3 regions of the Halomonas sp. 3F2F genome follow, and region 2 is predicted to be linked to each of the others. Evidence: riboswitches for the same ligand, from Rfam matches in the RefSeq annotation. Region 2 holds a riboswitch; each other region holds the start of a gene.
What was found. Region 2 has a riboswitch for thiamine pyrophosphate ahead of INT21_RS17220 (sodium:solute symporter). Riboswitches for the same ligand answer to the same signal wherever they lie in the genome.
Positions count from the first base shown of each region.

Region 1: another riboswitch for thiamine pyrophosphate. It lies ahead of tenA (thiaminase II); the one in region 2 lies ahead of INT21_RS17220 (sodium:solute symporter).
Region 3: another riboswitch for thiamine pyrophosphate. It lies ahead of thiM (hydroxyethylthiazole kinase); the one in region 2 lies ahead of INT21_RS17220 (sodium:solute symporter).

Region 1 covers NZ_JABUZE010000038.1:9,227-11,428, forward strand. Annotated here, with positions in the region: gene thiC (phosphomethylpyrimidine synthase ThiC) at 1-225, opposite strand, end outside; gene tenA (thiaminase II) at 270-968, opposite strand; TPP riboswitch at 1,047-1,205, opposite strand; gene INT21_RS04800 (DUF4062 domain-containing protein) at 1,715-2,202, shown strand, end outside.
Region 2 covers NZ_JABUZE010000170.1:15,285-17,486, forward strand. Annotated here, with positions in the region: partial or broken gene INT21_RS17215 (magnesium transporter CorA family protein) at 1-37, opposite strand, end outside; gene INT21_RS17220 (sodium:solute symporter) at 72-1,460, opposite strand; TPP riboswitch at 1,450-1,557, opposite strand; gene INT21_RS17225 (peroxidase-related enzyme) at 1,657-2,202, opposite strand, start outside.
Region 3 covers NZ_JABUZE010000182.1:80,475-82,676, reverse strand. Annotated here, with positions in the region: gene gloA (lactoylglutathione lyase) at 1-286, opposite strand, end outside; gene INT21_RS18705 (hypothetical protein) at 531-875, shown strand; TPP riboswitch at 931-1,026, shown strand; gene thiM (hydroxyethylthiazole kinase) at 1,051-1,860, shown strand; gene thiE (thiamine phosphate synthase) at 1,850-2,202, shown strand, end outside.

The DNA.
Region 1 (2,202 bases), on a different contig from region 2:
CGGCGGGTTCTCTTCATCAATGCTGCTGGTTTTAGTGGGCGATAGAGTGATTTCCCGAAACGGCACGCGGATATCGGGTCGTGAGCCTTCAACGTACACCTTGCGCGACGCAGGCAGCGGTTGAATAGCAGCGGCATCGACTTGGGCGGTTTCAGCTAAAAAGTGGCTGGTTTTACTTTTTGAGGTCTTAGCTTTTAAAGTTTCAGTTTCTAAAGTCTTCGTCATGACGGTCGTCTTCCTTCGTTGTTGATTATGGTTATTGTGTTGGCTTAATGGGTGAGGCTTTTGTCTGTTAGATCGCTGTCTATCAGATCCAGACCCATCTGCCAGAAATCGATTTCCAGACGCGTGGCGTCGCGGAAGATCTTGCTCAGCTCGGCAAAGCGGACGGGGGTAACATCGGCCAGGCGGGCGTTGAGCCACTCAAGCTCTGCCTGCATGGCGGCCTGAAACTCCTGGCTTTCGTACATCGCTATCCAGGCATCAAACGGGTTTTGGCTGCCGCGTAGGGTAGAAGGCTGAGCGTTCAGCCAGTTGGCGATTTCGCCGTAGCCCACTAAGCAAGGAGCCAGCGCCACGTGCAAATCGAGCAGGTCGCCGCGATTGCCGGTGTCTAATACGTAGCGGGTATACGCCAAGGTAGCTCTGGCTTCGGGAAGCTCCGCCAGCTCTTGCTCGGAAATCCCCCACTCCTGGCAAAAGCCCACGTGCAGGCCCAGCTCCACATCCACAATGGCTTTTAAACCTTCATGGGCCTGGCGCAGATCAGCCAGCGTAGGGCTTTTATAGGCGGCCAACGCGTAGGCGCGGGCGAAGTGAATCAAAAACAGGTAGTCCTGTTTCAAATAGTGGCGAAACGATGCTTCTGGTAGCGCGGCGGTACCCAACTGACGGACAAAATCGTGCTCAATATAGGCGCGCCAGTCGTCATAGCAGGCATTAGTAAGATCAGCAAAGCGGTAGCCCATGGTGCCTCCGGTAGTAATGATCCGGAAGGTGGGCGGTTGAGATCGAGGGAATGGCGCAGAAGGAGGCGTGAAGCTAAGCCGAGGCCATCGCTTGATCCCTACGCCGGTACCCGCGCGCTCGTCATAGGAGCAGCGCATTAGCCGGATCAGGTTCAGCGGGACCAGCGCTTTGGCAGTATCAAGAGGATACGCCCTGCGCCATCTCAGCCGGATTCACCGGCACCCCGTCAAGCAGTTAGTGCCAAGCAGTCTAGGAGGACGAGAGAAGAGATGCAAGGGGGATAGTGAGTGAATAGTAGGCTTCTTAGAAACGTTGATGTACTTGGCTAACCTAACGCCGCCACGCGTCTCTCGATTGCTAGACACTCTAAAAATTACTGCACTTCATGGCCTGACAGGGCGGCAGGGGGCCGTAAGTTGTGAAATCGAATGAAAAAGCGAATTTAGTAACAATAGGTTTTCTCAGTACGGAGGCTGTAGTGCTTGACCCGCAGGATCGCCTTGACGCGTTCCATCAGTTTCATAAGAGCCACTTTTTGTAACTATTCATAAATACAGTATTTTGAGCAGGGAAAAACACGTAAGCGCGCAAATTTTGGATATGCTGCCAAAATTGGCTTTGCCCTCTTGGGAATCGATGGGGTAGAGTCAAATTGGGTAGCTGAAAAAAACCAATGAATGTGTCGCCGCGTTTATTGGGGTTTTGTAGCGGGGTGTATAATCACTGTTAGAGTCTAGGAGAAACAATGGCAATACCGAGAGTCTTTATAAGTTCCACATGCTATGACCTAAAGCACATAAGGGAAAATCTTAAATATTTCGTGAGAACCATTGGGTACGAACCAGTTTTGTCTGATGAGGGTGATGTTTTTTATAGCCCAAGCTCACATACACATGACTCCTGCCTCAAAGAAGTTGAAACATGCCAAATATTTATTTTAATTATTGGTGGAAGACAGGGTGGGAACTATAAAGACGAGATTTCATCTATTACCAACAATGAGTACCGGGAAGCAGTTCGAAATAATATCCCCATTTTTGCACTCGTCGAAGCTTCAGTGCATTCTGATCATCACGTATTTATCACTAACAGAAAGAAAAATCCAGATATAGCTGAGAGTATAGCGTATCCAAGTATCGACGACATAAGGATTTTTGGCTTTGTAGACGAGGTTAGAAAAAACACTAAAAACAACGCCATTTTTCCATTTCGAGATTTTTCGGATATGGAGTC
Region 2 (2,202 bases):
CATCGCCTTCTGATGTCGTTAGCAGGCTGCGAATCATGATCGTCCCTGTTAATTTGGCTCACGGCTTAACGTTACGGCCTAACGCTTCGTCGATTAGGCAGGTATGCCAGTGTAACGCTGACGACAATAGACGCCAGTAACGCCCCTAGAAAAGGCCCTAACGTTGGGATACTGCCTGGAAAGGTAGCCGCCATAATGCCAGCCGTAACGCTTCCCTGGCTTAGCCACCCCGGCAGTATTGCCCCTGCTAATCCAGCCATGCCGCCACCAATCGCCGCCACTGGCGTCATACGTTGCCACAGGCCAAGCAGCACAGGCACCACGATGGCAGCGCAAAGTAAGTCGGCTATCAAGAAGAGCCGTAGAACTGACAATCCTTGCAGGGCAATAAATACCACCGGCACCATCATTGCGACCGTTATCCAACGTGCGGTCGTTAAAGATGTTGCATGTCGTTCACCGCCACGCCCGACTATCAGCGACGCTATACCGTTTTGCAGCGTATCGACACTTGAGGTCACTAGCGTGACTGCCAACACCAATGCAGGTAACGCCACCCAGGCAGGCGCATCTGTTAACAGCGCAAAGAAAGGAATAGGTGGCTCTCCCAAAGCAACACCGCTCATGGCGGCCATGATGCCGACACCGCCGATCACCATCACAACCAGTACGGTCAGCCCGCCGCCTAGCCAAGCACCGCGGCCTAAGCTCTGGTCATCCTGAGCAGCCCACACACGCTGCCAATAGCCTTGATGAAAAAGATTGGCGGCGGTCACCGCAATCACAAGCGTCAGGGCAACACTCAGCGCGCTTGCGATAGGAATAGAGGGCATGACGGCGTCATTCGGCATGGCTGGTAGCCGCCAAATCGCAACGCTACCCACAGCCAATAACAGGGCTAGCAAAAGCCATGCCTGCCAGCGATCCGTTGCGAGGCTTGCGCGCAACCCACCAATCACCGTATACACCAAGGTAGTGAGCGCAACGCCAATAATCACTAGTGCAGGTGGCACATCGGAAAGCAGTGCGGTAATAGCACCTATCGCCGTCAGTTCCGCTGCTAAAAAACAGCCCATGTAGGCTACGGACACCAGCAGCACCCAATGACGCACCCCCTTGCCGTAACAAGCGTGGGCGAATTCGGCAATGCTTCTGCCTTCTGGCAATGCGCGACGAATTTTTGGTCCGTACAACCCCAACACGATAAACGGCAGCGCAGAGCCAATGGCATAGCCTGCCAACGCTAACGGACCAACAAAGGCACCAATTTCAGGCGGCGCAAACAGAATCCAGGCGCCCATTCCCGAGGCTAAAAAGGAGAATCCAAGCGTGGAAGCGGTTTGCGAGTTCCGCGCCGTGACATAGTCATCAAGCGATCCCTGCACATGACGTGCACGCAGGCCCAGAAAAGCAAAACAGAATAGCGCCGCACCAAGTACGGCTGACGTTAGGTAAGGCATGTCGCACTTCCTCCGCCGGTATGAACCGGATCAGGTTCCAGGGTCTGCGCAGTGCGCATTCTCAGCCCAACAGCTGCGGGCTCCCCTGGCGACAGTGAATGGAGACGCTATCCTCGGTGAAAGCGGCTCGTTAGTAAAGGCTGGGCGTTAGTAAAATTTATCCGTGGGTAACGCCTAGATGTGCGTCTGTATCCTGCTAACGCGGTAGGCGGCCCATCAAATAAAACTCCTCATTGGGGGGCGTACCCGTCATGGTAACTAATCGATTCGACATGCCGAAAAAAGCAGCAATGGCGCCAATATCCCAACAGTCCTCTAGCGTAAAACCTACTTTCTCTAATGCTGTTTGCCACGTGGCAGAGAACTCCCCAACTTCAATCCCGCAGTGCAATGCAAAATCCAGCATGACACGATGGCGTTCGCTTAGCCCTGCCGCTAGATGATTGATAGCGACATTGTCAGCAACTAAAGGGTCTTTACTATAAATTCTCAATAGCGCGCCATGGGCAACAACACAATAGAGACAACGATTGCGAGCACTGGTAGCCACAACAATCATCTCTTTTTCAGCTTTAGTCAGCGTGTCGGATTCACGTTCCATCAAAGCATCGTGATAAGCAAAAAAAGCGCGAAACTCCTCAGGGCGATGCGCCAGCATTAAGAACACATTGGGCACAAATCCCGCCTTGCTTTGCACTTTTAATATTGCATCGCGAACATCGTCAGGCAGTTCATCCAGCGT
Region 3 (2,202 bases), on a different contig from region 2:
TATGCGTCAATTCCAGTAAGCCTTTCTGACTGAAGGTCCAGGCAGTACGTGCTTGAGTATCTTCTGGCACGTTATCGCTGCTTTCGAGATTGGCTAGGAAGTAGAGCGAAAACTGCATCTCTTCGAAATCCAATCGGCGTAGCACCTGCATTCCAAAGACCTTAGAGTAGAACGCTAGCGCACGTTCGGGATCCTTCACCCGCAGCATGGTGTGATTTAAGCGAAACCCTTGGGTTTGCGGCGCTACGGGCGCGACGCCGGAATGTTGTTCGCCTTGAAAACTCATTTTGCTCTCCTGTCGCTAATGCTGATCATTGAATCCATTGAGCCTCACTTACCGCTTACCATGAGGGCTTTAGAGCCATAATACCAGCCTTTACAAGCATGTAGGCTTCACTAACGCAGTGTCACATTAAGCGCACTGGCAATACTAAACAAAAACCCTACACTTATTATTCATAAACTTTACAAAAAGCAGTTCCCGCAACATGAGCGATGCCCCACCTTTGAGGCATCCACAGGAGTTTTCCATGACTGCGATTGATATGACCCTCGGTGACCACATAACGTTAAAGCAGTTAGCCCGTGCCATACACAATGGCTTTTCACCGATTGTGGAAGTTGAATCAATGGATGGTATCTATAAGGTTCGCTTCCATCACGCGAACGGTGTCTCTGATTTAACCAATGCTGAGGGTCATGTCAGCACGTTTTTGGGCACCGGTGAAATTCGCGACACCCTTGGCCAGCTGGGCCTCACTCATGGAGTGCTTACGTTTGCCGACCAGTGTGGCGATGAAATGATTGGTGTTGAGGGTAAAGCGATGACGCCTGATGAGATGCTCACCTACGGAACACGCATCTCGTTTCGTTGATAGTTGCTCATAGCGTTGCCCAGGCTTTACAGATTGACCTAAGCCAAGGATAGTACCATCACGACAGGGGCGCCCTTGCTTAACGGGCTGAGAAGCACCCTTTGAACCTGAACCGGATAACACCGGCGTAGGGAGTCGTGGTGCAGCTGCATCACCTCCCAGCCGGGAGGATATTATGCCTTCACGCCCACTCGGCGATTATCTCCGCGACTTGCGCGCTGCCACACCGCTGGTACATTGCATTACCAACTATGTGGCGATGAATAGCACCGCTAACTTGCTATTGGCGACAGGTGCTTCCCCCGCCATGCTGCATGCTCAAGAAGAAGTGGCGGAGTTCACGGCTATGTCTGGCGCGCTATCGATTAATATTGGCACCCTCTCTTCCCCTTGGGCTGACGCCATGGCAGTCGCCGCGCGCACTGCTCATGAAAACCATATTCCGTGGGTGCTTGACCCTGTGGCTGTTGGTGCTACCGCATTTCGCCAGCGTGTTTGCGAGACGTTGCTGGCTTATCAGCCTAACGTTATTCGTGGCAATGCCTCAGAAATACAAGCACTTAACGGATTAGCCAACCAGGGGCGTGGGGTTGATGCGACGGCTAGCACCCAAGAAGCGGCAACTGCTGCCATTGCGCTGGCACAGCAACATCGCTGTGTGGTGGCGGTGACTGGCGAGAGCGATTTCATTACCGATGGCACTGAACATTATCGTCTTACAGGCGGGCATGCGCTGATGCCCCGTGTGACGACCTTGGGCTGCGGCTTGAGTGCACTGGTCGCAAGCTTTGTGGCCGCAAACCACGAGCAGCCGCTGGAGGCCAGCCTGGCCGCCTTGGCGTGTTTCAGCCTCGCTGGAAGCCGTGCAGGCGAGCAGGCTCAAGGCCCTGGCAGTTTCCAGGTGGCGCTATTGGACGCGCTGTATCAGTTATCCCCTGACGACCTTTCGACCCTTGCTCAATGGGAGGCGGTGCATGCCGTTTGATCTTTCACTCTATTTAGTCACCGATGCTGGTCTGTGCGCTGGCATGGGTCTGGAAAAAACGGTTGAAGCTGCTGTGCAGGGCGGCATTACCATGGTGCAATTACGCGATAAACACGCTAGTGACGAGCACATGATCGCCCAGGCCAAACGTCTCAAAGCGATGTTGGCTGGCAGTGGCGTCCCTCTGATCATTAATGATCGCCTGAACGTGGCGTTCGCCAGCCAAGCGGATGGCTTACATGTCGGGCAAAGCGACACGGCTGTTCAAGCAGCGCGAAGCACGCTCGGCCAGCACGCCATTATCGGGCTTTCAATTAACACCCCAGCCCAACTTCAGGAGGC